One region of the Thermus islandicus DSM 21543 genome, then DNA from elsewhere that is predicted to be linked to it. Evidence: riboswitches for the same ligand, from Rfam matches in the RefSeq annotation. Region 1 holds a riboswitch; the other holds the start of a gene.
What was found. Region 1 has a riboswitch for cobalamin ahead of H531_RS14705 (hypothetical protein). Riboswitches for the same ligand answer to the same signal wherever they lie in the genome.

Region 1 (15,022 bases):
GCCGGCGAGTACCCTGGACGAATTGGTGGCGCTTTGCAAGCGGCGCGGGTTCCTCTTCCAGAGCGCGGAGATCTACGGGGGCCTTCAGGGGGTCTATGATTACGGCCCCCTGGGGGTGGAGCTCAAGAACAACCTCAAGCAGGCCTGGTGGCGCCGGAACGTCTACGAGCGGGACGACATGGAGGGGCTGGACGCAAGCCTCCTCACCCACCGGCTCGTCCTCCACTACTCCGGGCACGAGGCCACCTTCGCCGACCCCATGGTGGACAACCGGATCACCAAGAAGCGCTACCGCCTGGACCACCTCCTGAAGGAGCAGCCGGAGGAGGTGCTTGGGCGGCTCTACCGGGCCATGGAGGTGGAGGAGGGGCTCCACGCCTTGGTCCAGGCCATGATGCGGGCTCCGGAAAGGGCCGGTGGGGCGATGACCGCAGCCGGGGTCATAGACCCCGCCACCGGGGAGCCCGGGGACTGGACGCCCCCCCGCTACTTCAACCTCATGTTCAAGACCTACGTGGGGCCGGTGGAGGAGGAGGCCGCTTTGGCCTACCTCCGCCCCGAGACGGCCCAGGGGATCTTCATCAACTTCAAGAACGTCCTGGACGCCACCAGCCGCAAGCTTCCCTTCGGCATCGCCCAGATCGGCAAGGCCTTTCGCAACGAGGTGACCCCGAGGAACTTCATCTTCCGGGTGCGGGAGTTTGAGCAGATGGAGATTGAGTACTTCGTCCGCCCCGGGGAGGACGAGCGCTGGCACCGCTACTGGGTGGAGGAGCGCCTCAAGTGGTGGCAGGAGATGGGCCTGAGCCGCGAGAACCTCGTTCCCTACGAGCAGCCTGCCGAGGAACTCGCCCACTACGCCAAGGCCACCGTGGACCTCCTCTACCGCTTTCCCCACGGCCTCGAGGAGCTGGAGGGCATCGCCAACCGCACCGACTTTGACCTGGGGAGCCACACCAAGGACCAGGAGGAGCTTGCCATCACCGCGCGGGTCATGCGGAACGAGCACTCCACGGCCCGCCTCGCCTACCGCGACCCCGAGACGGGAAAGTGGTTCGTACCCTACGTGATTGAGCCCTCGGCCGGGGTGGACCGGGGGGTTTTGGCCCTCCTCTCCGAGGCCTTCACCCGGGAGGAGCTTCCCAGTGGGGAAGAGCGCATCGTCCTCAAGCTCAAGCCCCAGCTCGCCCCCATCAAGGTGGCGGTGATCCCCCTGGTGAAGAACCGCCCCGAGATCACCGAGTACGCCAGAAGGCTCAAGGCCAGGCTGCAGGCCCTGGGCCTCGGGCGGGTGCTCTACGAGGACACGGGCAACATCGGCAAGGCCTACCGCCGCCACGACGAGGTAGGCACGCCCTTCGCCGTCACCGTGGACTACGACACCCTCGGCCAGGGCAAGGACGGTACCAGCAAGCTCAAGGACACGGTCACGGTGCGGGACCGGGACACCATGGAGCAGATAAGGCTCCACGTGGACGAGCTGGAGGGCTTCCTTCGGGAGAAGCTTAGGTGGTAGGCTGGAGGAGCGAGCCGTTTTTGAGGGACCCGAAGTGGCGCAAAACCGGAAGCGCGGGAAAGAGGTTCGGACTCAGCCGGAGGCGCGCATAGAGGAGCACGGGCGGGAGATCCGGGCATGGGAAAGGAGAAGGGAACGCATCCTACGCCGCCTAGGCAGGGGGTCCTAGGCATCCCCGAGCCGATCTGGCGGGAGCTTTGGGAAGTGGAGGAGATGCGGGTGGCTCCTTCCCGCGAGCTGGAGCGGGAATTCTTCGGCGCCCTGACCCACCAGGTGGGTCAGGGCGCCCTGTGGGAGGAGGCCGCATGAGGGTGGCGGTGGTGGGGGCCACGGGGGCCGTGGGGCGGGAGATCCTCAAGGTCCTCGAGGCCCGGAACTTTCCCCTAAGCGAGCTCCGCCTCTACGCCTCTTTCCGCTCCGCCGGGGCGCGCCTTCCCTTCCGCGGGGAGGAGGTGCCGGTGGAGCCCCTGCCCGAGGGGCCTTTGCCGGTGGACCTCGTGCTGGCCAGCGCTGGGGGGGCGGTCTCCAAGGCCTGGGCCCCGGTGTGGGCGGAGGGCGGGGCTTTGGTCGTGGACAACTCCAGCGCCTGGCGCTACGAGCCCTGGGTGCCCCTGGTGGTCCCCGAGGTGAACCGGGAGAGGATCTTTGAGCACCGCGGCCTCATCGCCAACCCCAACTGCACCACCGCCATCCTGGCCATGGCCCTCTGGCCCCTGCACCGGGCCTTTAGGGCCAGGCGGGTCATCGTGGCCACCTACCAGGCGGCCTCGGGGGCCGGGGCGAAGGCCATGGAGGAGCTCCTCCGGGAGACCCACCGCTTCCTCCACGGGGAAACCCCCAAGGCGGAGGCCTTCGCCCACCCCCTCCCCTTCAACGTCATCCCCCACATAGACGCCTTCCAGGAGAACGGGTACACCCGGGAGGAGATGAAGGTGGTCTGGGAAACCCACAAGATCTTCGGGGATGACTCCCTAAAGGTCAGTGCCACGGCGGTGCGGGTCCCCACCTTAAGGGCCCACGCCGAGGCGGTAAGCGTGGAGTTTGAGCGCCCCGTGACCCCAGAGGAGGCCCGGGAGGTCCTAAGGGAAGCCCCGGGGGTGGAGGTGGTGGACGAGCCTGAGGCCAAGCGCTACCCCATGCCCCTCACCGCGAGCGGCAAGTGGGACGTGGAGGTGGGGCGGATCCGGAAGAGCCTCGCCTTTGAGAACGGCCTGGACTTCTTCGTGGTGGGGGACCAGCTCCTGAAGGGGGCCGCCTTAAACGCCGTGCAAATCGCCGAGGAGTGGCTCAAGGGCGCCTGAGCCAAAGCCAGTACTCCAGGTTCCCCTCCTTGCCCGGGAGGGGGCTTTCCCTTTCCCCCAGGACCTGGAAGCCAAGCTCTAGGGCCTTCTCCCGCACCCGCTTCAGGGCCTCCTCCCGCTTTGCCTCCTCCCGCACCACCCCCTTGTGGGCTTTCGGCCCGAGCTCAAACTGGGGCTTGACCAGGACCAAGGCCTCTCCCCCTGGTCTTACGAGGGCGTGCACGTTGGGGAGGAGAAGGGTAGAAGAGATGAAGGAAACGTCCATGACCGCGAGGTCCACGAGTTCGGGCAGGCGCACGGTGCGGGCGTCCTGCTCCTCGAGGCGCACCACCCTAGGGTCCTGGCGCAAGGAGGGGTGGAGCTGGCCCTTGCCCACGTCCACCGCATACACGCGCTTCGCCCCCTTTTCCAGAAGCACCTGGGTGAAGCCCCCCGTGCTGGCCCCCAAGTCTGCGGCTACCTTTCCTGCCACCGCCACGGGGAAGCCCTCCAGGGCCCCGAGGAGCTTGTACGCCCCCCGGCCCACGTAGCGCTCCGCCGCGAGAAGGGCCACCTCCGCCCCCTCGGGCACGGGGTGGGCGGGCTTGGTGACCACCTTCCCCTCCACCCGCACCCTCCCCTCGGCGATGAGGCGCTTGGCCTTCTCCCGGCTCTCCGCAAGGCCCTTCTCCACCAGGTACCGGTCCAGGCGCACGAGGGTATTATGGACCGGTGGAGCCGGAGCTTTCCGGTACCTGGTACGTTCTGGAGGGGGAACCCGGGGAGCACCTGGTGGTGGAGGCCCCGGGGCGGCGGCTTTCCGGCATCTGGACCAAGAGGTCCCTGGCCGAGGCCTTCCTCGCCCACCACGAGGGGCTTGGTATGCGGGTGAGTTCCCTGGAGAGCCGGGCTCTGAAGGAGGCGTTCCTCAGGGCCCTGGGGATGCTTCAGGTGGAGGCCGTCCTGGTAGACTACCGCCCTGGGGTCCACCGGGCGCGGGTGGTGCGGGTGGAGGAGCTCTTGAAGGAGGTGCGGGATGCGTAAGTGGGCATGGCTTTTGGTGTTGGCCTCAGGGCTCGCCCTGGGGCAGAAGGCCGAGGTGAGCCTGGGGAGTCCCTTCGGGCTTCAGGGAGGTCTGCGCTTCGCCCTTGTGCCCTTCCTGGCCGAGGGGCGGGTGTACGTTGGGGCAGGCCTCGAGGCCCTGGGAGGGGGGGTGGACCTCCTCTTCAAGGTCCCCCTCACGGACCTCTACCTGGGCCTGGGGGCCTTCTACGGTAGCGGGCCGACCCTTTCCCTTCCCCGGGACGGGGCGGGCCAGGGGGGCGTGCGGGGGGTCTTGGGCACCTGGCTCAACCTGCCCCTACCCCTCGTGGGGGTCTACTTGGAGCTCCACCCCGTCTACTACCTGGCCCCCGCCCGAACCTTTGGCGTGGGCGGAGCCTTGGGCCTGAGCGTAGGGCTTTAGGCCCGGTACCCCTCCTTGAGGGGCACGATGCGGTTCATGACCAAGGCGCTGGGCCTAGAGTCCACGGGGTCCCGCCAGAAGTAGCCGAGGCGCTCCAGCTGGTAACGGGTGTCCTCGGGGTCTTGGGCCACGCTCGGCTCAAGGAAGCCCCGCTTCACCACCAGGGCCTCGGGGTTCAGGTTCTTGAGGAACTCCCCGCCCTCTTCGGGATCCTCGGTGAGGAAGAGGCGGCCGTAGAGCCGGAACTCCACGGGGAGGGCGTGCCGTGCGGAGACCCAGTGGATCACCCCCTTGGGCTTCATCCCGTCCTCGGGGTTTGCCCCCAAGGTGCCCGGGACCACCCGGGCCTTGAGGAGCTTGACCTCTCCTCCCTCCTCCACCACGTCCTCCAGCTCAATGACGTAGGCGTGCCGGAGGCGCACCCGCTGGCCCGGGGCAAAGCGCTTCCAGCCCTTGGGGGGATTGAGGCTGAAGTCGGTGCGCTCTATGTAGATCTCCCCGGAAAAGGGGAGGGGGCGGCTCCCCGCCTTGGGGATGTCCCGGGGCCAGTAGGGGGCCTCTATCCACTCCTCTCCCTCGTAGTTGGTGAGGCGCACCTTCAGGGGGTCCACCACGCCTAAGACCCTGGGGGCGATGGGGTTCAGGTCGTCCCGGATGACCTCCTCGAGGAGGTCCATGGGAATCCGGGCCTCGTTGCGGGAGATCCCGGTCTTGCGCACGAACTCCACGATGGCCTGGGGCCTCACCCCCCTCCGCCTCAGGGCGCGCAGGGTGGGGAGCCTGGGGTCGTCCCAGCCCGAGACCAAGCCCCCTTCCACCAGCTGGATGAGCTTCCTTTTGGAAAGCACGGTGTGGGTAAGGTCCAACCGGGCGAACTCGTACTGGTGGGGCCTTGGGGCCTCGGGGAAACCGCACTTGCCCCTGACGTTCTCAATGACCCAGTCGTAGATGGCCCGGTTGTTCTCAAACTCCAGGGTGCAGAGGGAGTGGGAGATGCCCTCAATGAAGTCCTCGAGGGGGTGGGCGTAGTCGTACATGGGGTAGACCACCCACCGGTTCCCGGCGTGGTAGTGGGAGGCGTGGACGATGCGGTAGAGGACGGGGTCCCGGAGCTTGAAGTTGGGGTGGGCTGGGTCTATCTTGGCCCGGAGGACCCGGCTACCCGTGGGGAACTCCCCTCGGGCCATCCGCTGGAAAAGATCCAGGTTCTCCTCCACGCTGCGCTCCCGATAGGGGCTCGGCTTTCCTTCGGCCCTTAGGGCGCTCATCTCCTCCTCGGGGAGGTCGTCCACGTAGGCCTTCCCCTCCTCAATGAGGAGGAGGGCGCAGGCGTACATCCGGTCAAAGTAGTCCGAGGCGTAGAAGACGCCGTCCGGGACGAAACCGAGCCAGCGCACGTCCTCCTCAATGGCGCGGGCGTACTCCTCCTTTTCCGTTTCGGGGTTGGTGTCGTCCATGCGGAGGTAGCACTCCCCGCCATAGTCCTGGGCCAGGCCGAAGTTCAAAACGATGCTCCGGGCGTGGCCGATGTGGAGGTAGCCGTTGGGCTCGGGGGGGAAGCGGGTGCGGAGCTTCGCGTACTTTCCCTCCCGGAGGTCCCTTTCCACGATCTCGGTGATGAAGCAGGGTGGCACAAGGCCCATAAGAAAAGTGTACCCCCCCACCGGCCCAAAGCTACGTCCCAAGGCGGAGGGCCTTGCCCGCCACGAGGAGGTAGACCTCGGCCTTTTCGGCGAAGAGGGCGTTTACCCGGCCCAGGAGGTCCCGGTAGCGGCGGGCCAGGGGATGGGCGGGGACGATGCCCATGCCCACCTCGTTGCTTACGGCGATGACCCGCTTGCCGCTTTCCCCCACCGCCCCTAGGAACCGCCTCGCCTCCTCCAGGGGGTCCAGTCCCCTCTCCAGGAGGTTCGCCACCCACAGGGTCAGGCAGTCCACCACCACCGTGGGGTAGCGGGCCCGCGCCAAGGCTCCCACGAGGTCTAAGGGCTCCTCCAGGGTCTCCCAGGTGGGAGGGCGCTCGGCTTGGTGCTGACGGATCCTTTCCGCCATCTCCTCGTCCCTGGCCTCAGCGGTGGCGATGAGGGTGGCGAAGGGCCCGGCGAGCTTTTGGGCGAAGCGGCTTTTGCCGCTTTTCGCCCCTCCCAGGAGGAGCACGAGGCCGGGGGATGGGGGAGGGTCGGGGGCCTTAGGCATCCCTGCGGGTAAGCGCCCGCCCGAAAGCCCTAAGGCCTGGTAGAGGGGCTTTAGGTCCAGGTGCTCCTCCAGGGCGTCTGCCAGCCGGTCTAGGCTCTCCTCCAAGGCCCTCGCCTTCCGCCCGAAGAGGGCCTGCTGCACCCCGGGGTTCTCCAGGAGGCCGTGGAGCCAGGTGGCGAGCAGGCTTCCTTGCTGGTGGAAGAGGGGGAGGCCTTGGCCGTGGTGGATCTCGTACCCCTCCACCTCGAGGCCCTCGAGCCTTCCCCAGTAGCCCGAAAGCCCCTGAAGCCGCACCCGCCTCTTCTCCACCGTTTTCTCCGCCACCATCCTCACCCGGTAGGGGAGGAGGCCCAGGCCGGGGAAGGCCCCCTTTTCCTCCACCCCCTCCTCGTCCAGAAGGGCTTGGGAAAGCATCTCCGCACCGCCGCATACGGCGAGGACGGGCTTGCCCTCTTCCAGGTGCCGCTTTAGCAGAGGGAGGAAGGCCCTGAGCCAGGGGAGGTCCCGCGCCGGGAGGCGGCTTCCCGGGAGGACGAGGAGCTCTGCTCCCTCTGCCTCCTCAGGGAGGGTGGCGTACCGGACCCGGGCGAGCTCCGCAAGGGGCCAGAACTCGTCCAGGTTGGCGGCGTGAGGGTAGCGGAGGATGGCCACTTTGGGGCCTTCTTTCCCCTCGAGGCGGTGGCGGAAGCCGTCCTCCTCGGGGAAGGCGAGGGGGAGCAGGGGGAGGGTGCCGAGGACCGGGAGGCCGGTCCAATCCCTAAGGAGGCCGTAGGCGGGCCTTAGGAGCTCCAGGTTCCCCCGGAATTTGTTGAAGGCGAAACCCACGAGCCTCCTTCGGTGCTCTCCCAGGAGGGCAAAGGTGCCGTAAAGCGCCCCCAAAGCCCCTCCCTGGTCCACGTCGGCCACCAGGAGGGCCTTGGCCTCCGCCCACTCCGCCACCTTGAGGTTCGGCAGGTCGGGCCAGAGGTTCCGCTCCACCGGGCTTCCCGCCCCTTCCAGCACAAGGAGGTCGTACTCGGCCAGAAGGCCTTCCAAGGCTTCGCGGATGGGGGCCTCGAGGTGGGGCTTCCGCTCCTGCCACGGAAGCCGGGAGAGCCTGGGGTCCACCTTACCCCACACCACCACCTGGGCGCCCTTCTCCCCGAAGGGCTTGACCAGGACAGGGTTCATGCGCACCTCGGGCTCGGCGCCTGCGGCCAGGGCCTGGAGCCACTGGGCGGTGGCCACCTCCCCCCCCTGGGCCACCCGGGCGTGGTTCGCCATGTTCTGAGCCTTAAAGGGGGCGGCCTTCAGGCCGAGCCTGCGGAAGTGGCGGAGAAGCCCTGCGGCGAAGAGGCTTTTCCCTACCCCGCTCCCCGTGCCCCAAACGATGAGGGCCTTACCCCTTCTCAAGGCGCCCCCCCACGGCTTTTAGGATCGCCTGGGCGTCCTCCAGGGCCTTCTTGGCTTCCTCCGGAGGGAGATCCTGGAGGAGCCGGGTGAGGCTGTGGCCCCAGGGGTCCAGGCCCAGGGCGATTAGGGCTTTCTCCCCGGCCTGCTGGGCAAGAAAGGCAGCCTGGGCGTGCTTGCCCCTCTCCAGGAGGGCCTTTGCCGCCTCCCAGTCGTCCCAGGCTTGGGCGAGCCAGCGGCGGGCCTCAAGCCGGCGTTTTTCCACGCTCATAAAGCGGTTTCGCCTCCCGTAGCACCCCTTGGAGGAAGGGGAGGTTCCGGCGCTCTTGGAACGCCTCGGGGGTGAGGACGATGGCCTCCACGGGGAGGGGGGCATCCTGGAGGAGCTCCAGGACGAGGCCGATGCGCTTAAGGGGAGGGAGGTGCGGGCCACCATCAGGAGGTCCAGATCCGACCTTCGGTCCGCCGTCCCCCGGGCGTGGGAGCCGAAGAGGTAGAGGGCCTCCTCCAGGTAGCGGGCGAGCCCCGGGGTCATGCCCCCAGTCTAGCAAGAACCCCTTCCAGGGCCTCGAGGAGGGCCCCAATGGCCTCCTCGCCTTGGGCCGAAAGGCGGATCCATTCAGAAAGGCCAAAGCTGGTGCCGTCCCGCACCCTTATGCCCCTTTCCCTTAGGGCCCTGGCCACCTCCGTGGCCCGGCCTACGCGGGCCAGGAGGAAGTTGGCGGGGCTTTCCCGGACCTCGAGGCCGAGCCCCCTAAGCCCCTCCGCCAGGAGGCGCCGCAGGCGGTAGAGCTCCCTGCGGCTCTCCCGGAGCCAGGCCTGCGCCGCCGGGTCCAGCTGTCCGAGGAGGAGGGCTTCTCCATAGACGGACACGGGCCAGCTTGGGGCCAGGTTCCGGAAATGGGTAAGGTCCAAGGGCGCCACAAGGTACCCGGCCCTCACCCCCGTGAGGCCGTGGGCCTTGTTGGGGCTGTAAAGGCGCCACACCCCATGGGGGAGGGCGGGAGGGGCTTCCAGGAGCTCGTAGTAGGCCAGGTCCAGGACCAAGGCCGTGTGCCCTTCCCGCGCCAGGGCGGCCGCTTCCTCCAAGAAGGCGTACACCTCCCCCGTGGGGTTGTTGGGAACGCAGAGGAAGGCGAGGCTCGCCCGGGGCAGGAGGGCGAGGAAGGCCTCGGGGCCTTCTGCCTCCCAAAGGGGCAGGTCCAGGGCCCTGGCGGCCCGGGCGTACTCGCTGAATGTAGGGGGCAGGAGGAGCATGGGCCCCCGCAGGTAGGTCCACCGCGCCAGGCGGTGGATGAGCTCGCTTGTCCCCGTGCCCACGGCCACCTGTTCCTCCGCCACCCCGTGGGCCTGGGCCAGGAGGCGGTGAACCTTGCGGTACAGGGGATCGGGGTAGCGGCTCGGGTCTACCCGCTGGAGGTACTCCAGGATCACCGGATTGGGCCCGAGGGCGTTGGCGTTGGTGGAGAAGTCGTAGAGGGGCTCCGGACCCCCGTCGGGCCCCCCGTGGATGGGCCGAAGCACATCGTCCAGCACGCCCCCATTTTCCAGGGTCCTGCCTCTTGGGATGTGGGCCTGGGCTAAAGGTTGCCCCGGGGGGGGAGGCCTTGGCTTGCGGGGAAGGCGGCCCCCGTGGAAGCATGGAAATGGAGGGTCCTATGAGGATCACCTTGAGCGTGCTCAAGGCGGATATCGGCTCCGTAGGCGGGCACACCCTGCCGAGTGCGGCGGTGCTGGCCAAGGTGAAGGAGGTGGTGGAGGAGGCCAAGGGGAGCCTTCTCCTGGACGCCTACGTCTTCCACATTGGGGATGATATCGTCCTCCTTCTCTCCCACACCCGGGGGGTGGCCCACCCCGCCATTCACGAGCTTGCCTGGAGAGCCTTTCGCGAGGGGACCGAGGTGGCGAAGCGGGAAGGGCTCTACGGGGCAGGCCAGGACCTCCTCAAGGACGCCTTCACGGGAAACCTCCACGGCCTCGGTCCCCAGGTGGCGGAGATGGAGGTTGAGGAAAGGCCCTCCGAGCCCTTCATGGTCCTGGCGGCGGACAAGACCGAGCCCGGGGCCTTCAACCTGCCCCTTTACCTGGCCTTCGCGGACCCCATGTACTCCTCGGGCCTCCTCCTCTCCCCGGAGCTTAGGCCGGGTTTCCGCTTCCGCATCATGGACCTCGCGCAAACGGAGCGGGATAGCTACATTGAGCTGGATGCTCCCGAGCGGCTTTACGACATCGCTGCCCTCTTGCGGGACTCCCACCGCTTTGCCATAGCCTCCATCTGGTCCCGAAAATACGGGGAGGTGGCGGCGGTGGTGAGCACCACCCGCCTCAGGAACATCGCCGGGCGCTACGTGGGTAAGGACGATCCCGTGGCCCTGGTGCGCACCCAGAAGATCTTCCCCGCCACGGAGGAGTTCGGCCCCCCCTTTGCCCTGGCCCCCTTCGTGGCCGGGGATACCCGGGGAAGCCACCACCTGCCCCTCATGCCCGTGAAGGCCAACACCCCGGCCTCCACCTTCTTCTGCGTGCCCATGGTCTGTGCCCTGGGCTTTTCCCTGAAGGAGGGCCGCCTTACCGGTCCGGTGGACCTCTTCGCCGATCCCGTCTGGGACGCGGTTCGGGCCAAGGTGGTGGAGAAGGCGCAGGAGATGCGGCGCCAGGGCTTCTACGGCCCCGCCATGTTGCCCATGGAGGAGCTGGAGTACACCGGGATCGCCGAGCGGCTCAAGGAGCTGGAGCAGGAGTTTAGCTGAACCCGGGGCGTCCCGGGGCCTACCGTCCCCAGGGGGCCAGGAGCCCGGAAAGCAGGACCCCGGCCCCATACCCTACCCCGCCCACCCACCAGAGGGCCCTTCCCAGGTGGGCTGCTTTCGGCGAGGGGGCTTGGGGGTTCAGGGCGTAGGCGCCCCGTTTCCTTAGGCGGACGCCGAGCCTCAGGGCCAGGGCGGCCATGGGGAAGCCCGCGTTGGGGGAAGGGGTCTTGCGGGCCTCCTGGAGGAGGCGTCCCCAGAGCCTAGGCGGGCAGAGGAGAAGCCCGGTAAGCCTTGCCGGGAGGAGGTTGAGGAGGTCGTCCATCCGGGCGGCGAAGGTGCCCCTTGCCCCGTGCTCCGGGTAGCCCCACATGGCGTCGGCGGTGTTGGCGTAGCGGTAAAGGGCGGCTCCCCCCAGGCCCAAGAGGGCGTAGTAGAGGAGGGGGGCGAGGAGGCTGTCCACGAGGTTTTCCGCGAGGCTTTCCAGGGCCGCCTCCCGCACCTCCTCCGGGGAGAGGTCCTCCGTCCTCCGGCTCACGATCCGGGAAAGGCGCGTTCTTCCGGCCTCGAGGCTTTCCCCAAGGGCCCTCTCCACGGCAAGGACTTCCGAAAGGAGCATCCTGAGGCTGAAGAGGGGCTTGAGGAGGAGGCCGAGGAAGGCCCACCCCAGGGCCAGGGGGCGGAGGAGCAGGTCCAGGAGGAAGGCGGGCAAGGCGAAGAGAAGGGCGCCCAGGGCCCAGTAGCAGGCCCCCGACCAAAGGCCCCTCACCCTGGGCCAAGCCCAAGAGAGGTACCGCCCCATCCAGACCACAGGGTGGAACCGGGGCGGAGGCTCCCCCAGGAGGGCGTCCAGGAGGAGGGCGAGGAGGAGGCTCACTCTTGGGGTTGGCCCTAAAGCCCCACCCCTCGCCTACCTGAAGGGCTGGGGAGGGGAGGCCTTCGGGAGCCCGGGAGGTTGCCCACCCGAGCTAAGTGGGCCTCTTTTTCGGGCCGACCCAGGGTGACGATCCCCCCGTGCCCCAGGGCGAAGAGGACGCCGTTAAGGGGAGAGGGCCTCACCCGGGCGAGGCCGTCCACCGCCGCCAGGTGGTCGGGGTCCACGCCGTGGCGCATCCCCAGGGCCACGGCCAAAAGCTCGGGGCCCGTCACGGAGCACCTGCCTTTTGCGGGGAAAAAAGGGCTTTGAACCGGGATCCGCTTTCTTTCATCGCTGCCTCCTTTCGCCCCTGCTCGGGGGCAGGTGAGGCGCGCACCGGGGCGGGTATTCGGGCTTCCAGCCTAGACGGAAGGCACGTAGCTTGGGCCGGTTACCGCTGCGGCACAGCGCCGGACTTTCACCGGTCTTCCCCCTTTGCCGCCCCAGGACATCCGGGCCCTGGGGCACCCCAGCCGCACGGGCCCCCCTTGGGGGGCTTGGCCTAGGTTTTACCCCTTCCCCCGCCTTTCGTCAAGCCCGGGGGCTCCTCGCCTATGGCGGGTGGGTTTTCTGCCCTTGCGCCTAATTCCGGGCTCTTGACACCCTTCACGAGCCCGGTTACCATTAGGGCCAAGATGCGCGCGGTTCTCGCCCTATCCCTAGCGCTGGTCCTAATCGTAGGGCCAGCGGGGGGTGGGGTGTAGCGGTTTAAGGCGCATCCATAGGCCCCCCGGAAAACCCGGGGGGCCTTGGTTTAGGAGGGGGAGATGAAGGGAGCGGAGGCACTGTTAAAGGCGCTGGAGCGGGAAGGGGTGGAGGTGATCTTCGGCCATCCCGGCGGGGCCATCATGCCCACCTACGATGCCCTTTACGATAGCCCTCTCCGCCACATCCTGGTGCGGCACGAGCAGGGGGGTGTTCACGCCGCCACCGGCTACGCCCGGGCCTCGGGCCGGGTGGGGGTGGTGATGGCCACCTCGGGGCCGGGGGCGCTGAACCTGGTCACAGGCCTGGCGGACGCCATGATGGACTCCACCCCGGTGGTGGCCATCACCGGGAACGTCCCCCGGGCCCTGATCGGCACCGACGCTTTCCAGGAGGCGGACGTGACCGGGGTCACCATGCCCATCACCAAGCACAACTACCTGGTCCAGGACGTCAACGACCTTCCCCGCATCGTCAAGGAGGCCTTCCACATCGCCTCCACGGGCCGGCCGGGCCCGGTCCTCATTGACATCCCCAAGGACGTGCAGCTTGCCGAGTTCACCGGCGAGTTGGACGCAAAGCTGGACCTTCCCGGCTACAAGCCCACCCTGAAGGGCCACCCCAAGCAGATAGAGCGGGCCCTGGACGCCCTGGAGAAGGCCGAGAGGCCCGTCCTCATGGTGGGGGGCGGGGCGCAGCACGCCCACGCCGAGCTCCTCGCCTTCGCCGAGAAGACGGGCCTGCCGGTGATCACCACCCTGATGGGCCTTGGGGCCTTCCCCGGAAACCATCCCCTGTGGCTTGGGATGCCGGGAATGCACGGCACCGTGGCCGCCAACCGGGCCATCCACCACGCAGACGTGATCCTTGCCCTCGGCCTCCGCTTTGACGACCGCGTGACGGGGAAGGTTTCCCGCTTCGCCCCCCACGCCCACACCATCATCCACGTGGACATTGACCCCGCGGAGATCGGCAAGGTGGTGCGCACCCACATCCCCATCGTGGGGGACTCGAGGCTGGTCCTCAAGGAGATGCTCAAGGGGGCCAAGCCCCTCAGGCTTGCCGCCTGGTGGCGGGAGCTGGAGGAATGGCGCACCCGTTACCCCTTGCGCATCAAGCCCAAGCCCCACCTGCAGAGCCAGGAGGTGATCCGGGCCTTCCACGAAGCCACCGGGGGCAACGCCATCGTCACCACAGGGGTGGGGCAGCACCAGATGTTCGCCGCCCAGTTCTTCCCCGTGACCAGGCCGCGGAGCTTCCTCACCAGCGGGGGTCTTGGCACCATGGGCGTGGGGCTTCCCTTCGCCATCGGAGCCCAGATCGCCCGCCCGGGGGAGCTGGTCCTGGATTTTGACGGGGACGGCTCCTTCCAGATGACCCTGCAGGAGCTGGCCACGGTGGTGAAGTACAAGCTCCCCGTGAAGGTGGTGATCCTGAACAACGGCTACCTGGGCATGGTCCGCCAGTGGCAGGACCTCTTCCACGCCCGCCGCTACAGCGAGGTGTACCTCGCCGACTCCAACCCTGACTTCGCCCGGCTCGCCGAGGCCTACGGCCTCAAGGGGGTGAGGGTGGAGCGGAAGGAGGACCTGAGGCGTGGGGTGGAGGCGGTCTTAAACGCCGACGGCCCCGTGGTGGCCGAGTTCAAGGTCTACCACGAGGAGGGGGTCTTCCCCATGATCCCCGCCGGGGGCGCGGCCGAGGACATGATCGTGGAGGACCCGCGGGAGAAGGAGGAGGTGGGGGCCTGAGGCCAGCCCGTCTTGGCTTCGCCATGAGGGGAGCCACGGCCAAAGACTTGCCCTCTGGACGAAGGAGCTTGGAGAGAGTATGAGGCACATCATCTCTGTTTTGGTCCAGGACCACCCCAGGGTGCTGAACCGCATCACCGGTCTCTTCGCAAGGCGCGGCTTCAACCTGGAGAGCCTGGCCGTGGGTACCACCCACCAGCCGGGCCTCTCCCGGATTAGCCTGGTGGTCTCCGGCGACGACCGCACCCTGGAACAGGTGGAGAAGCAACTCAACCGGCTCATTGAGGTCCTCAAGGTCACGGACCACACCGAGCCCCACGTGGAAAGGGAGCTTTGCCTGGTGAAGGTGCACGTGGGGGGCCTCGAGGAGCGCCTGGCGGTGAAGGACATCCAGGAGGCCTTCCGGGCGAGGGTGGTGGACGTGGCCCACAAGAGCCTTATCCTGGAGCTCACCGGGGACTCCAAGAAGGTGGACTCCTTCGTGGAGGCCCTGAGGCCTTACGGGATCCTGGAGGTGATGCGCACCGGGGCCGTGGCCATGAGCCGCGGGGAGCGCGTCCTCAAGCTACGGGAAAAAAAGGAGGCGGTATGAAGGTCTACTACGAGCACGATGCGGACTTGGGGTTTCTCTTGGGCAAGAGGGTGGCGGTTTTGGGCTTCGGCTCCCAGGGGCACGCCCACGCCCTGAACCTCAAAGACTCGGGGGTGGACGTGCGGGTAGGCCTGCGCACGGGCTCGAGGAGCTGGGAGAAGGCGGAAAGGGCAGGCCTCCGGGTCCTTCCCGTGGCCGAGGCGGTGCGGGAGGCCGACATCGTCATGGTCCTCCTGCCCGACGAGCACCAGGCCCGGGTCTACCGGGAAGAGATTGAGCCCCACCTCAGGGAGGGAGGGGCCCTGGCCTTCGCCCACGGCTTCAACATCCACTTCGGCCAGATCAAGCCTAGGCGGGACCTGGACGTTTGGATGGTGGCCCCCAAGGGCCCAGGCCACCTGGTGCGCTCGGAGTACCAGAAGGGAAGCGGGGTCCCGGCCCTTTTGGCCGTGCACCAGGACGCCT
Region 2 (15,022 bases), on a different contig from region 1:
TCCTTATCCCGGAGTCGCTGTGGAGGAGCGAAGAGGTCTCGGGCCGGGCCATCAGCTACCTGGCCCACCACTACCTGGGCGAGGGGTTCGGCTCCCTTTACGACCTCTTCTCCATCGCCATCCTCTGGTTCGCCGGCTCCAGCGCCATGGCGGGCCTCCTCACCATCGTGCCCCGCTACCTGCCCCGCTTCGGCATGGCCCCGGAGTGGGCCCGAAACCGGCGGGTCCTGGTCCTCTTCTTCACCGGCGTGGCCTTCGCCGTCACCCTCCTCTTCCGGGCCAGCGTGGAGGCCCAGGCCGCGGCCTACGCCACCGGGGTCCTGGTGGTGATGACCTCGGCCGCCCTGGCGGCAAGCCTCCTGGCCCAGCGGGAGGGAAAGCCGCGGGGAAGCTTCTACACCCTTCTCCTCCCCCTTTTCCTCTACGTCCTGGTGGCCAACGTCCTGGAGAGGCCCGACGGGGTCAAGATCGCTGCCTTCTTCATCGCCGCCACCCTCCTCATCTCCCTCACCTCGAGGGCCCTGCGCTCCTTTGAGCTCCGGGTGGAAGCCTTCCTCCTGGACGAGACGGCGGAAAAGCTCTTGGAGAGCCTGCGCACCCAGGAGGCCCCCATCCACCTGGTGGCCCACAGGCCCCGGCCCCGTCCGGGCTACGGGGAGAAGGAGCGGCGGATCCGGGAAGCCGCCCGCCTGCCCTCCCGGGAGCCCGTATACTTCGTGGAGATTTACGTGACCGACCCCTCGGAGTTCAAGACCCAGGCCAAGGTCTGGGGCATAAACCACCCCGACCACCGGGTCTTCCGCATCCTGGGGACCGCCGTGCCCAACACCCTGGCCGCCTTCCTCCTCCACGTGAGGGACCGCACGGGCAAGCGCCCCCACATCTACTTTGAGTGGTCCGAAGACCCGCCTCTCCAGGCTGCGGCGGAGTTCCTCCTCTTCGGCACGGGGGACATCCCGACCCTAACCCACGAGGTCCTGCGCCGGGCCGAGCCCGACCGGGACCGCAGGCCCTTCGTCCACGTGGAGGGCTAGAGGGCCCCGTACACCAGGGTCTTGAAGGTAAGCCCCATGCGGTCCCCGTAAACGGAGTGAAGGGCCCGCTCGGGCTCGAGGACGGCGAGGAGGTTTGGGGCCTGGGCCAAGAGGAGGGCGGTGAGGCCGGCCGCGGGGTCCACAAAGAAGTAGGTGCCCCCGAACCCCGCCCAGTAGAACTCCCCCGGGTGGCCGGGAGCCATCCCCCCTGCGAGGCGCACCGCTACCCCCAGGCCAAACCCGTACCCCGGCCCCGGCAGGTACTCCAGGCCTCGCCTGAGCCCCTCCGGGTAGAGGGGGCCCAGGTGGTCTTGGGTCATGAGGCGGGCCAGAGAGGGGTGGAGGAGGCCCTTCCCCGTCCTTAAGGCCTCCAGAAAGCGAAGGTAGTCCCAGGCCGTCCCCACCCCCCCCATCCCCCCGGCGTAGCGGGGAGGCGGGGCCTCCACGGGAAGGAGGACGATCCTCCGGCCGGTCTCGGGGTCCTGGGGGAAGGGCTGGGCCAGGCGGGTGGGGTCTTGGGCCACGAACCCGGAATCCTTCATCCCCAAGGGGCGGAAGACCCGCTCCTCCAAGAGCTCCGCCAGCCCTTTCCCCGCCAGGGCCTCAAGGAGGTGGCCCAGGACGTCCGTGGAAAGCCCGTACTCAAAGGCCTCGCCGGGCTGGAAGCGAAGGGGAAGGGCGGCGAGGCGGCTTAAGAAGGCCTCCCGGGAGAGGTCAAACCGGTCCACCCCGGCCTCGAGGTAGAGGCGCTTCACCGGGGAGCGGAAGAAGACCCCGTAGGTGAAGCCCGCGGTGTGGCGGAGGAGGTCGTAGACCAGGACGGGCCGCCTCAGGGGCTCGAGGACCACCTCCTCCCCTACCTCCCGGCCTACCTTCAGGGCGGCGAAGCCCGGCAGGTACTTCTCTAGGGGATCCCGCAGGGAGAGGGTGCCCTCCTCCACGAAGGTGAGGGCCAGGGCGGAAACCCAGGGCTTGGTCATGGAGTAGAGGCGGAAGAAGGCGTCCTCCCGCATGGGAAGCCCCCGCCCCGGGTCCAGGTACCCGTAGACCCCCAGGAAGGCCACCTCCCCTCCCCGGGCCACGAGGACCAGGGCCCCAGGGAGGAGGCCCTCCTCCACCATGCGCCGGAAGTAGGCGTCAAGCCTCCGGAAGTCCATTCACCACCCCTCAGGAACGGGCCTCCTCGGGCTCAGGAGGAGCCAGAGGGCGAGGAGAAGAAGCCCCAAGGGCAAAAGCCAAGCCCAAAAGGCCGAGGGCGGCCCCCAAGAGGGCGAGGGCCAGGGCCACGAAGGGGCTCAGGAGGAACCAGGCGAGGACGAGCCCCACAAGGAGGAGAAACCAGCCGAGAACCCGCATGCCCTAAGCCTACACCCTCCCGCCACCGGGGCCCCCATGCGGGCGCAAGCCCGCATGGGGTGATCTCAGGCGGGGGCCGCCCCGACCGTCCGCCCCCCGTCCACGAAGAGGACCTGGCCGGTGATGAAGCTGGACTCGTCGGAGACAAGGAAGAGGGCGGCGTAGGCTACCTCCAAAGGCTTCCCCACCCGGCCCAAGGGCGTGGCAGCGATGGCCTTCTCCCGCACCTTCTCCGGCACCTGGGCCGTCATCCGCGTCTCAATGAACCCCGGGGCCAGGGCGTTCACCCGGATCCCCCACCGCCCAAGCTCCAAGGCCAGGGTCCGGGTGAGCCCCACCACCCCCGCCTTGGAGGCGGCGTAGTTCGCCTGCCCCAGGTTCCCCAGGTAGACCCGGCTCGCGGTGAGGACCAGGCTCCCCGGGTTTCTCTCCCGCATGGCCTCGGAGGCCGCCTTGGCCACCAGGAAGCTCCCTGTGAGGTTCACCTTGAGCACGAGCTCCCAGTCCTCCAGGGGCATCTTCCAATGGAAGTGGTCCCGGGTGATCCCGGCGTAATGGACCACCCCGTCCAGGCGGCCCAGGTGGGCCAGGGCCTCGGCAAAACCCCGCTCTACGGAAGCGGGGTCCGCTACGTCCATAACCACCGGAAAGGCCCCCACCGCCTCCGCCGCCTCCCTTAGGGGGCCCTCCTCCAGGTCGCAGGCCACAAGCCTCGCCCCTTCCCTGGCGAAGAGCTCCAGCGTGGCCCGGCCGATGCCGTGGGCCGCCCCTGTGATCAGCACCGCCTTGTCCTTGAGCCGCATCCCGCACCCCCTAGCGACCGGACGGTCGGTAGGCCCACCCTACCCGGTGCCCCCGCCCGGTGTCAAGGGCGACACCCCATGCGGGCCCCGGTAGTTAGCCGCCCCGGACCACCCAGGCGTAGTAGGGGGTTTCCACGAATTCCGGCGGCCCCTCGAGGTACACCCGGAGGCCCGGAAAGGCCAGGGTTCCCCCCTCCCAGGCGAAGTCCAGGGGATCTACCCCTAGGGGGTAGTGGAGCACCCCCGCAGGGGGCAGGCCGAGCCGGAAGCGCTCCGGCGGGGAGAGCCTGCCCACCAGGAGGTACCGGGCCCTCCTCGGGCCTCCTTCCGTGTAGAAGGCCACCTCCTCCCCCAGGTCCAGGAGGAAGGCCTTGCCCTTCACAAAGAGCCTCGCCCTATCCGTCCAGGTAGACATGGGGCCTCCCCGAAAGGTGGGCCACCCGGACCCCGGGGCCGTAGAGGGCGGCCAGGAGCCCCTCCCGCAACACCTCCTCGGGCCTTCCCTGGGCCACGAGCTGGCCCCCCCTAAGGACGGCCACCCGGTGGGCGAGGGCCGCCTGGTTGGGGTCGTGGAGAACGGAGAGCACCCCCACCCCCATCCTCGCCAGGCGCCTGAGGAGGGCCACCACCCCCCCCTGGTGCTCCAGGTCCAAGAAGGTGGTGGGCTCGTCCAGGAGGAGGTACTTGGGCCTCGCCGCCAGGGCCCGGGCCAGGAGGACCCGCTGCCTTTCCCCGCCGGAGAGGGTACCGAGAGGCCGGCCCCGGAAGGCGGCGGCCCCGCTGACCTCGAGGGCCCAGTCCACCGCCTCCCGATCCTCCTTCCCCTCCCGCCCCCAAAGCCCGAGGTGGGGAAGCCTCCCCAGGCGCACCACCTCCTCCACCAGAAGCCCCTCGGGGTAGGGGCCGCCCTGGGGCAGGTAGGCGAGGCGCCGCCCCCGTTCGTAGGGCCCGTAGGCGCGGAGAGGCCTCCCCTCCAGGAACACCTCCCCCCCTCGAGGGCGGAGAAGCCCCGCCATCACCCTTAGGAGGGTGGTCTTCCCCGAGCCGTTGGGGCCCAGGAGGGCGAGCCACTCCCCCGGGTCCAGGGCGAGGTCCACCCCCTTCAGGGCAAAAGGCCCCACGATCCCCCTAGCCTCAAGCCCACCCACGGCGCCTCCACATGAGGTAGAGGAAGAAGGGCCCCCCGAGGAGGGTGGTCACCACCCCCACGGGAAGCTCGGCCGGACGGGCAAGGGTGCGGGCGAGGAGGTCGGCCAGGGCGAGGAGGACCGCCCCGCCAAGGGCGCTTGCGGGCAGGAGCAGGCGGTAGTCCTCCCCCAGAAGCCGCCTCAGGGCATGAGGGGTCACCAGGCCCACGAAGCCGATAATTCCCGCCTGGGCCACGGCGGCCGCAGTGAGGAGGCTTGCAGAGAGGAGGAGAAGGAGCTTCAGGGCCTCCAGGGGAAGCCCCAGGCTCCTTGCGGTTTCCTCCCCGAGCTGCAGGGCGTTGAGCGCCCTTCCCAGGAAGAGGAGAGGGGGCACGGCCAAAAGGAGCAGGAGGGCTAGGCCCCGCACCGCAGGCCAGCCTAGGAAGGCCAGGTTCCCCAGGGTGTAGGCGAAGACCGCCCGCACCCGGTCCGCATCCTGGAGCATGAGGTAGGTGGTGGCCCCGGTCAGGACGCTCCCCACCACGACCCCGGCCAGCACGAGCTCCTGGGTACGGGCCACGCCTCCCGCCAGGACCAGGGTGAGGAGGGTGGCAGCAAGGGCCCCAAGAAAGCCAAAGAGGGTGGCGGAGGGGGGAAGGTTCTGGAAGATCCCGTGCTGGGCGAAAGCCGGGGCAAGGCCTCCGAGGAAGGAGGCGAAGAGGGTCACGGCGAAGGCCGCACCCGAGGCCGATCCCATCAGGTAAGGGTCGGCGAGGGGGTTGCGGAAGAGACCCTGGAAGGCGGCCCCCGCCAGGGCCAAGGCGGCGCCCACCAGCATCCCTCCCAGGACCCGGGGGAGCCTAAGCTCGGTAACGATGGGATTCTCCACCTGCCCAAGGAGGGCCCGAACTACCTCTGCCGGGGAGAGGGGAACGGCCCCCAGGCCCACCCCCAGGACCAGGGCCAGAAGAAGAAGGGCGAGGAGCCAGGCAAAGACCAGGCTCCGCCTCAGGGCCAGGGGCAGGGCGAGGGTCACGGCCGGTGGAAGCAGTCCACGAGAAGCCTAAGGCCCTGGGCCACCCTGGGACCGGGGCGGGAGAGGAGGCTGTCCTCCCCTCCGGTGAAGACGCAGATGCGCCCCGTGCGCACCGCCGCGATCCGGTCCCAGCCGGGACGCTTCTTGAGGGTCTCCAGGGCGTTCGGGTACGTGGCCACGATGACCTCGGGGTTCTTCTCCACCACGAGCTCGGGGCTGATCTTGGGGAAAAGCCCGAGCTCCTTGGGCACGATGTTCACCCCCCGGGCCTTTTGGATCAGCACCCCGATGAAGCTCTCGGGCCCTACGGTGTAGGGTGTGGGGTCAATCTCGTAGTAGACCCGGGGCCTCGTCTTCGCCTTCGCCGCCCTGGCCTCCTCCTGGTAGACCTCCTTCTGGATCTGGGCCACCAGGCGTTCCGCCGCGGCGGGAAGGCCCAAGAGCCTCCCCAGGGTGCGCACGGTGCGGAAGATGTCCTCGTAGGTCTCGGTCCTGACCGCGTACACCGTAAGCCCGGCCCGCTCCAGGGTCTCGTAGAGCCTCCCGTACTTGGAGACCAGGACCAGATCCGGCTTCAGGGAGACGATGAGCTCGGGGTTGGGGTTGTAAAGGCCCCCCGCCTTGGGGAGCTTCCTTACGGCTTCCGGCCAGTCGGAGTAGTTGTCGGTGGCCACGATGCGGTCGCAGGCCCCGAGGGCGCAGACCGTCTCCGTCACCGAGGGGAGCATGGTGACGATCCGCTTGGATGGGGCCTTGAGGGTGACCGTGCGCCCCAGATCGTCGGTAACGGTGAGGGGAAAGGCTAGGGCAAAGGCCAGCAGAACCGCAAGAAGGGAAACCAGCTTTCTCATGCCTACCTCCCTAAGGCCGCTAGGGCCAGGCCCGGGGGAGGTAGGGAAAAACCCCTGCCGGGAGGCAGGGGCCAAAGGCCAAGAGGCGTTTGTCCCCCACGGCTCCCCCATCCGCGTGAGGTGCCCGCCCTGGGGAGGGGCAGGCGGCCCTGGCAGGTATTCGGGCTTCCGGCCTGCGAAGAAAGGCCTGAGGCTTGGCCGGTTACCGTTGCGGGACAGCGCCGGACTTGCACCGGACTTCCCCACTTTAAGCCGGGGCTACGCGCCCAGGCACCAGGGCAACGGACCTGGCTGTGGGGCCCTAGCGGGCCTTACCCCAAGGCTAAGGCCAAAGGGCGGAAAGGGCAAGGGGCTTGACAGGGAGGGAAGGTGGTGGTTTGCTTAGTCCTGGGAACGAACTAAAGGGGGCGGGGTGCGCAAAGGAGACGCGCAGGAAATCCGCAGGCTGAACCGCCGGGCCATCCTCGAGGGCCTGCGGAAGGGCCCCCTAACCCGGGCCGACCTCTCCCGGCTCACCGGCCTGGCCAAGAGCGCGGTGAGCCGCCTCGTGGACGAGCTCCTCCAGGAGGGCCTCCTAGAGGAAGGGGCCTTTACCTCCCCCGCCTTGGGCCGTCCGGGTACCCTGCTGCACCTCCGTCCCCGGGCCCGCTTCGCCCTGGGCGCGGAGATCGGCGTGGAGGGCACGGTGCTTTTGGCCCTGGACTGGCGGGGGGAGGTGCTTTGGGCCAAGGAATGGGCCCACCCCCCCGAGGCAGGGCTCAGCGAGCGCCTGAGGCGGCTCCTGCGCGAAGCCCTTTCCCTCTCCGAGGGGGCCTTGGGCCTGGGCTTTACCCTGCCCGGGGTGGTGGTGGAGGGCCGCCTCCTCCTGGCCCCCAACCTGGGCTGGAAGGACCTGGACCTCACGCCCCCCTCGGGCCTTCCCCTTCCGCTCCTCGCCGAGAACGACGCCAAGGCCAGTGCCCTCTCCGAGGTCTTCCTGCACGGGGAAACCCACCTGGCCTACGTGGTGCTGAGCTCGGGGCTGGGCGTAGGGGTGGTGGCGGAGGGCCGGCTCCTGCGCGGGGCCAATGGGGCCGCGGGGGAGGTGGGCCACTGGCTGGGGGAGGGGGCGAGGCCGTGCGCTTGCGGAAGGCCAGGCTGCCTGGAGACCGAGCTCGGCCTCGGCTCCCTGCTGGCCGCCCGGGGAGGCGGGGCGGGGGACCTAAAGGCCCTCCTCGCCCGGGCCCGCCGGGGCGACCCCCTGACCCTTCGGGCCCTGGCCCAGCTGGGGGAGGCCCTGGGCCGCTTTCTGGCCAACCTGGCCGTGGCCTACGACCCCGCCCGGGTGGTGGTGGGGGGCAAGGCGGCGGAGCTCTTCCCCTACCTGGAGGCCCCCCTCCGCCGCTCCCTGGAAGCCCACGCCTTCCTCGAGGCCCACCGGGCCCTCCCGGTGCAGCCCTCGGTCTACGGGCACCTGGCCCCGGCAGTGGGCGGAGCCAGCCTTTTCCTGGCCCGTTTCTTTGAGCTGGGCGGCTTGTGGGCGCAAAGGCCCACGTCGCAAAGGAGGTCGGTATGAGGAAGTGGCTTTTGGCCGCGGGTGTGGCCCTGGGGCTTGGCGCCCTGGCCCAAGGGGGCAAGCTGGAGATCTTCTCTTGGTGGGCGGGGGACGAGGGCCCGGCCCTCGAGGCCCTCATCCGGCTCTACAAGCAGAAGTACCCCGGGGTGGAAGTGATCAACGCCACCGTGACCGGGGGCGCGGGGGTCAACGCCAAGGCGGTGCTCAAGACCCGGATGCTGGGCGGCAACCCTCCGGACACCTTCCAGGTCCACGCCGGCCAGGAGCTCATCGGCACCTGGGTGGTGGCCGACCGGATGGAAGACCTCACCCCGCTTTTCCGGCAGGAAGGCTGGCTCCAGGCCTTCCCCAAGGGGCTTTTGGACCTCATCTCCTATAGGGGAGGCATCTGGAGCGTGCCCGTGAACATCCACCGCTCCAACGTCATGTGGTACCTCCCGGCCAAGCTCAAGGAGTGGGGGGTCGCGCCGCCCAAGACTTGGGCCGAGTTCCTGGCCACCTGCCAGACCCTGAAGGCCAAGGGGCTCCAGGCCCCCCTGGCCTTGGGGGAGAACTGGACGCAACAGCACCTCTGGGAAAGCGTGGCCCTGGGCCTCCTCGGCCCGGAGGGGTGGAACAACCTCTGGAAGGGCAAGCTAAAGTTCACCGATCCCAAGGCGGTGGCCGTTTGGGAGACCTTCGGCAAGGTGCTGGACTGCGCCAACAAGGACGCCGCCGGGCTTTCCTGGCAGCAGGCGGTGGACCGGGTGGTCCAAGGGCAGGCCGCCTTCAACATCATGGGGGACTGGGCCGCGGGCTACATGACCACCACACTGAAGCTAAAGCCCGGTGCGGACTTCGCCTGGGCTCCCTCCCCCGGCACCCAGGGAGTGTTCATGATGCTCTCCGACTCCTTTGGCCTGCCCAAGGGGGCCAAGAACCGCCAGAACGCCCTCAATTGGCTTAAGCTCGTGGGCTCCAAGGAGGGGCAGGACACCTTCAACCCCCTCAAAGGCTCCATTGCCGCCCGGCTGGACTCCGACCCCGCCAAGTACAACGCCTACGGTCAGGCGGCGATGAAGGACTGGAAGTCTAACCGCATCGTGGGCTCCCTGGTCCACGGGGCTGTGGCTCCGGAAAGCTTCATGAGCCAGTTCGGCACCGTGATGGAGATCTTCCAGCAGACCAAGAGCCCCCAGGCGGCGGCGAACGCCGCCCAGGCCATTGCCAGCCAGGTGGGCCTCGGGCGCTAAGCGAGCAACGCCCGTGGGGGCGGTGGCCCCCACGGGCTTTTTCCCGGAGGAAGGATGCGCGACCGGATCACGGCCTTTCTGGTCCTCCTCCCCTCGCTCCTGGCGGTGGGGATCTTCGTCTACGGCTTCATCGGGCAGAACCTCTGGGTCTCCCTCACCGACTGGGGGAAAGACCCCGCCCAGGCCCTGGCCCTCCACCCCAAGCTCCGCTTCCTGGGCCTGGAGAACTACCGGGAGCTCTTCACGGGGTTCGTGGACGTGCGCTTCCGCCAAAGCGCCATCAACCTCCTCTTCTTCACCCTGTTCTTCATGGCGGGAAGCCTGGGCCTCGGCCTCCTCCTCGCCCTGGCCCTAGACCGAGGCCCCAAGGGAGAGGGCTTCTTCCGCACGGTCTTCCTCTTCCCCATGGCCCTATCCTTCGTGGTCACAGGAACCATCTGGCGTTGGCTCCTCCAGCCCCAGGGGGGGGTGAACGTCCTGCCCACCCTCTTCGGCCTGCCCCCCCTCAGCTTCCCCTGGCTCACCACCCGGGAGCAGGCCCTGGTCTTTGACTGGAACCGGCTCCCCCTCTACACCGCGCTGGTGGTGGGCCTGGTCCTCCTCCACGTGGCCTGGCGGGCCTACCGGGAGGGGGAGCGAAGGCGCCTCCTTTGGAGCGCGGCCTCCGGAGGGGTCCTCCTCCTCTGGGCCCTCACCCTGGGGCAGCGGGTCCACCTCCTCCCCTACCCCGAGCCCCACGGCCTCAGCCTGGCGCTGGTGGGGGTGATCCTGGCCGCCGTGTGGCAGATGTCCGGGTACACCATGGCCCTCTACCTGGCGGGCCTAAGGGGGATTCCCGTAGAGGTGCTGGAAGCGGCCAAGGTGGATGGGGCCAGCGAGTGGCAGACCTACCGCCACGTGGTCTTCCCCCTCCTCGCCCCCATCACCCTCTCGGCCATGATCGTCCTGGGGCATATCGCCCTCAAGATCTTTGACCTCGTCTTCGCTATGGCCGGCCTGGACTACGCCCCCACGGACGTGCCTGCCATCTACATGTACCTCCTGGCCTTCCGGGGGAACCAGTTCGCCAAGGGCGCCGCCATCGGCATCCTCCTCCTCCTCCTGGTGGCGGTAGTGGTGATCCCCTACCTGGCAAGCCAGCTCCGGCGGGAGGTGCGGCGCTGATGGGGCGGGTCCTCCTGTACGGCTTCCTCCTCCTGGCCACCCTCTTCTTCCTCCTGCCCGTCTACCTCGTGGTCCTCACCGCCCTCAAGGAACCCGCCCAGATCACCCTGGACACGGTGTGGCGCTGGCCGTCCCCCCCTTACTGGGAGAGCTTTCGTATCGCCTGGGAAGCCTTCCGGCCCAAGTTCCAAAACAGCCTGGTCCTCGCCCTGTCTGCTACCTGCCTCTCCGCTTTGGTGGGGGCACTGAACGGGTACGTCCTCGCCAAGTGGCCCTTCAGGGGGTCGGGCCTCCTCTTCGCTCTCATGCTCTTTGGGATGTTCATTCCCTACCAGAGCGTCCTCATCCCCCTGTTCCACTTCGTCAAGGCCATCGGGCTCTACGGAACCCTTTCCGGCCTCGTCCTGGTCCACGTGGTCTATGGCATCCCCATCGTCACCCTAATCTTCAAAAATTACTACAGCGAGATCCCGGACGAGCTGGTGGAGGCCGCTCGGATTGATGGGGCGGGGTTTTTCGGCGTCTTCCGCCGCGTGATCCTGCCCCTTTCCGCCCCCGCCTTCGTGGTGGTGGCCATCTGGCAGTTCACGCAGATCTGGAACGAGTTTCTCTTCGCCGTGACCCTCACCCGGCCCGAAAGCCAGCCCATCACCGTGGCCTTGGCCCAGCTCGCCGGGGGGGAGGCCGTGAAGTGGAACCTGCCCATGGCCGGGGCCATCCTGGCGGCCCTGCCCACCCTTTTGGTGTACATCCTGCTGGGGCGGTACTTCCTCAGGGGCCTCCTGGCGGGATCGGTGAAGGGCTAATCTGGGGAAGACCCCAGGTAGGCCCGTACCGCCGCCAGGTCAAAGAGGGCGTGGCCCACGCTCTTGAAGAGGACGAACCGCCCCTCGCTCCTCCGGCCCAAAAGGGCCTCCCGCAGGGTCACCACGGGCCTCCCCACCCCCTGGAGCTCCCCGGCCTCGAGGAGGGCGTCCTCGGTGTCGCAGTAAAGGGCGGCCTCCCGCACCAGGCTCTCGGGCACCTCCCGCATGTCCGGGCGGAAGGAACCCACCGCCGCCAGGAAGACCCCCTCGGGCAGGCGCCCGGGGAGGACGGGGGTAGGGCTCGGGGTGGCGGTGACCACGAAGGCCACGTCCCCGGGTACCTCCTCCCCCGCCCACGCCTCGGCCGCCAGGCCCATCCCCTGGGCCCTTTCCAAGAGGGCCTCCACCCGCTCCTTTCCCCTTCCCCGCACCAGGACCCGGGTCAGGGGAAAGGCCTCGGCGAAGGCCTCGAGGTGGGCCTCCCCCTGGGCCCCGGGCCCCACCAGGAGGAGGGCCCCCTCCCGCCTCGGGGCGAGGAGGTGGGCGGCGAGGAGGGAAAGGGCGGCGGTGCGCCTCCTCGTGATCTCCTCCCCGGGCAGGCGGAAGACCTCCCCGGTGGCGAGCCTCCTGGCCCAGACCTCGGCGCGGACGGCGGGCGTCCTCCCCGGCTCCACCGTCACCAGCTTGCACACCGCCCACTCAGAGTCGGCGGCGGGCATCACCAGGAAACTTCCCCCGGGAATGGGGAGAACCTGCCGCCTGGGGGCCACCGCCTCCCCCAGAAGGACCTGCCTTATGGCCTCGGAAAGCTCCAGATAGGTGGGCATACCCCTAGAATGCCCCACATGGAGGCCCTCCTCAACACCGTGGGGCCCGTGGCCCTGGTGGTCTACGCCGGGTTTGTGGCGGGCAGGCGGATGGCGATGGACCTCGGCACCCTCTCCCGCCTCACCGTCTACCTGCTGGTGCCGGCCCTGATCCTGGACAGCGTGTACCGGGCGACCTACACCCGGGAAGGCCTCCTGGGGCTCGCCTTGGGCTATACGCTCACCTACCTTCTCCTCTACCTGGGAATCCTGGGGGCGGGAAGGCTTTTTAGGCTGCCCCCGGAGGCCACCAAGGGGCTTCTCGTTTGCAGCCTCTTCCCCAACTCCGGCAACATGGGCCTCTCCCTCACCCTTTTCGCCCTGGGAGAGGAAGGGCTCAGGCGGGCTGTGGTCTACTTCCTCCTCTCCAGCGTGGCCATGTTCGGCCTGGGCCCGGCCTTCCTCCGAGGAGGAGGCCTGAAGGAGGGCGTTCTCTTCACCCTCCGCCTCCCCCTCTTCTACGCCCTCCTTCTGGGCCTCCTCCTCAAGGCCACGGGCATGGACCCCCCCCTCCGCCTGGAGGAGGGGGTGAGGCTCGTGGGCCAGGCGGCGATCCCCGTGCTCCTCCTCACCCTGGGGATGCAGATGGCGAAGACCCCCTTCCGGGTAGGGGCCTTTGAGGCTACGGCGAGCGCCCTGAGGCTCCTCCTCGCTCCCCTGGTGGCCTACGGGGTGGGGCTCCTTCTGGGCCTCCCCCGGCTTGAGCACCAGGTCCTGGTCCTCCAGTCCGCCACCCCCGTGGCGGTGAACGCCTTCCTCCTCACCCGGGAGTTTGGCGGCGACGCGGGCCGCGTAGCCAGGAGCGTGGTGGCCTCCACCTTCCTGGCCTTCCTAACGATCCCCCTGGTCCTCTACCTTATCGGGATCCGGTAGGGAGGGGCTCCCCAGGTCCAGCTGGAAGAGGGGCCTCCCCCCCCAGAGCCCGACCAGGCGGTGGTAGCCCTCGCCCAGGGGAAAGCGGACCTGGTAGAGACCGGGGCCTTCCAAAAAGAGGGCCTTCTCCAGGAGGAGACGCTCCCCCCGAAACCACTGGAGGTGGAGGTAGCCCGGCCCAGAAAGCCGCTCCACCCTGAGGGAAAGCCGGGCCTCCCCTCCCTCGGGCGCTAGGCGGGCCACCACGAAGGGCCTTTCGGGCGGAGGGGGGGTTCCGGGGTCCAGGGGCAAAAAGGTGAAGCGGCAGGCCCCGAGGAAGAGGGCGAGAAGGGCGAGGCCCCAACGCCTTCCCAGGCCCTCCGAGCGGGGCGGCCTCATCGCCCCTCCCCGGCGGTGCAGAGGGCGAGGAGGGCAAGGGCTGCGGTCTCGGCCCGGAGGATCCGCCGCCCCAGGCTCACAGGGGTGAAGCCCCGCCCCTCGAGGAGGGCCACCTCCTCCTCGGCGAACCCGCCCTCCGGCCCCACGGCGAGGGCCAGGGGCCTTCCCGGGTCCAGGACCTCCCGCACCCGGGCCCTCGCCCCCACGTGGGCCACCAGGCCCTGGGCCACCCCGGGCACCGCCTCCAGGGGAATGGGGGGGAGGACCTCGGGGACCACCACCCTCCCCGACTGCTTCGCCGCCTCGAGGGCGATGGCCCTAAGGCGCCTGAGCTTCCCCTCCCCCATCTCCTTGGGGACGGAATGCCGGGTAATGAGGGGCTGGATCCGGGTAGCCCCCAGTTCCGTGGCCATCCGCACCACCTCGGCAAGCTTATCCCCCTTGAGGAGGGCCATGTAGAGGACCACCTCCACCCCCACCTCCCGCTCGGGCCTCCGTTCCTCCAGGATGCGGTAGCGCACCGGGGGGCCCAGGTCCACCACCTCGGCCAGGGCCTCCCTTTGGGCGTCAAACACGGTGAAGCGGTCCCCCACCCGGGCCCTCAGAACCTCCACCAGGTGGCGGCCCTCCGCCAAAGGGAGGACCCCAGTGAGGCCAGGGCTATAGGCGCGGTGGGGGCGCACGCTACCTCCGGTAGGCGAGGAGGACCCACTCCCCCTCCGCCCGCTCCTCCAGGGGGCTGAACCCCGCCCCCTCGAGGGCCTCCCGCACCCCGGGGGCCTTCTCCTGGAGGATGCCGGTGAGGAGGAGCCTGCCCCCGGGGAGGAGGGCCTCCCGGTAGGCGGGGGCGAGGCGCACGTGGAGCTCGGCGAAGAGGTTCGCCACCAGGAGGTGGAAGGGCCCGAAAGGGCGGGCGGCCTCGAGGCTCCCCTCCAGGAAGAGGGGACGCACCCCGTTCCTTAGGGCGTTGGCCTCCGCCTGGGGGAGGACCGAGGGGTCTAGGTCCACGCCCACGGCCCTCCCCCCGAGCTTCTCCGCGGCGATGGCCAGGATCCCGCTGCCCGTCCCCAGGTCCAAGACCCGCTCCCCGGGGCGGAGATGGCGGGCGAGGGCGGTGAGGGCGAGCCGGGTGGTCTCGTGATGCCCGGTGCCGAAGGCCATGCCCGGCTCAATGCGAAGGGGGATTCCCTCTTCCGCGAAGGCGTGCCACGGGGCGAGGACCACGAAGGGCGGGGCCAACACGGGCCTCAGGTCCCGCCGCCAAGCCTTCATCCAGTCCTCGTCGGCCAGCTCCTCCCACACCCCCCCAAAGGGAAGGGGCAAAGGGGCGGGGAAGTAGGCCAGGACCTCCCCTTCCCGCTCCCAAAGCCCCCGTGCCCCATGGTCAAAGAGCTCGGGGAGGATGGGGTCCAGCTCAGAGGGGGTGCCCTTCAGCCGGTAGACCCACACCCCGCTATTCTACCCGGTAGCGGCAGCAGCTTCCCCCCTCGGCGATGCGTTCCTCGCGCACAAGCGGGAGGCCCAGAAGCTCCTCATACGCCAGAAGCTCGCCTTCGCAAAGGGCCTCGTGCTCCCGGGAGAGGGCAAGCCTTGGACATCGCCTCTGGCATAGGTAGAGGTGCCCCCCTTCCTCCACCACCTCCGCCTCGTAGCCCTCCTGGCGCAGGGCTTCCGCCAGGCGCTCCAGCTTCTCCCTAAGGGGAAGGCCCTGGAGGCGCAAGGAGGCGAGGCGGCTCCGGTTCCGCTCCCTAAGGAAGGCCACCACCCCCTCCCGCCCCAGGGCCTCCTCCAGCCCCCGGAGCACGTCCCCGCAGAGAGCGGCGTAGGGGCTTTCCCCGTCCTGGGCGCGGTAAAGGCGGTAGGGGCGGCCCCGGCTTGGGCACTTCTTCACCTCCGAGCGCACCAGGCCCCGGGCCTCCAGGTCCTGAAGGTGTTTCCTCG

Region 2: it holds a riboswitch for cobalamin, as region 1 does, so the genes downstream of both, H531_RS0105150 (ABC transporter substrate-binding protein) here and H531_RS14705 (hypothetical protein) in region 1, are expected to answer to the same signal.

Annotation. Positions count from the first base shown of each region.
Region 1 covers NZ_ATXJ01000002.1:167,945-182,966, forward strand. The annotation lists gene H531_RS0103345 (glycine--tRNA ligase) at 1-1,516, shown strand, start outside; gene H531_RS0103350 (hypothetical protein) at 1,634-1,825, shown strand; gene H531_RS0103355 (aspartate-semialdehyde dehydrogenase) at 1,822-2,817, shown strand; gene H531_RS0103360 (TlyA family RNA methyltransferase) at 2,804-3,511, opposite strand; gene H531_RS0103365 (DUF3234 domain-containing protein) at 3,529-3,840, shown strand; gene H531_RS0103370 (hypothetical protein) at 3,833-4,261, shown strand; gene H531_RS0103375 (glutamine--tRNA ligase/YqeY domain fusion protein) at 4,258-5,904, opposite strand; gene H531_RS0103380 (cobyric acid synthase) at 5,936-7,849, opposite strand; gene H531_RS13820 (HEPN domain-containing protein) at 7,836-8,381, opposite strand; gene H531_RS0103395 (pyridoxal phosphate-dependent aminotransferase) at 8,378-9,382, opposite strand; gene fbp (fructose-1,6-bisphosphate aldolase/phosphatase) at 9,505-10,596, shown strand; gene cbiB (adenosylcobinamide-phosphate synthase CbiB) at 10,616-11,470, opposite strand; gene H531_RS14705 (hypothetical protein) at 11,485-11,742, opposite strand; cobalamin riboswitch at 11,833-11,986, opposite strand; gene ilvB (biosynthetic-type acetolactate synthase large subunit) at 12,277-13,965, shown strand; gene ilvN (acetolactate synthase small subunit) at 14,045-14,557, shown strand; gene ilvC (ketol-acid reductoisomerase) at 14,554-15,022, shown strand, end outside.
Region 2 covers NZ_ATXJ01000003.1:233,904-248,925, reverse strand. The annotation lists gene H531_RS0105185 (APC family permease) at 1-1,034, shown strand, start outside; gene H531_RS0105180 (serine hydrolase domain-containing protein) at 1,031-2,191, opposite strand; gene H531_RS13435 (hypothetical protein) at 2,202-2,390, opposite strand; gene H531_RS0105170 (SDR family oxidoreductase) at 2,456-3,193, opposite strand; gene H531_RS0105165 (hypothetical protein) at 3,288-3,608, opposite strand; gene H531_RS0105160 (ABC transporter ATP-binding protein) at 3,589-4,341, opposite strand; gene H531_RS0105155 (FecCD family ABC transporter permease) at 4,328-5,356, opposite strand; gene H531_RS0105150 (ABC transporter substrate-binding protein) at 5,353-6,207, opposite strand; cobalamin riboswitch at 6,342-6,500, opposite strand; gene H531_RS13430 (ROK family transcriptional regulator) at 6,620-7,762, shown strand; gene H531_RS0105135 (ABC transporter substrate-binding protein) at 7,759-8,994, shown strand; gene H531_RS0105130 (carbohydrate ABC transporter permease) at 9,049-10,158, shown strand; gene H531_RS0105125 (carbohydrate ABC transporter permease) at 10,158-10,964, shown strand; gene H531_RS0105120 (Rossmann-fold NAD(P)-binding domain-containing protein) at 10,961-11,791, opposite strand; gene H531_RS0105115 (AEC family transporter) at 11,801-12,703, shown strand; gene H531_RS0105110 (hypothetical protein) at 12,662-13,081, opposite strand; gene H531_RS0105105 (16S rRNA (uracil(1498)-N(3))-methyltransferase) at 13,078-13,764, opposite strand; gene H531_RS0105100 (50S ribosomal protein L11 methyltransferase) at 13,766-14,530, opposite strand; gene H531_RS0105095 (helix-turn-helix transcriptional regulator) at 14,535-15,022, opposite strand, start outside.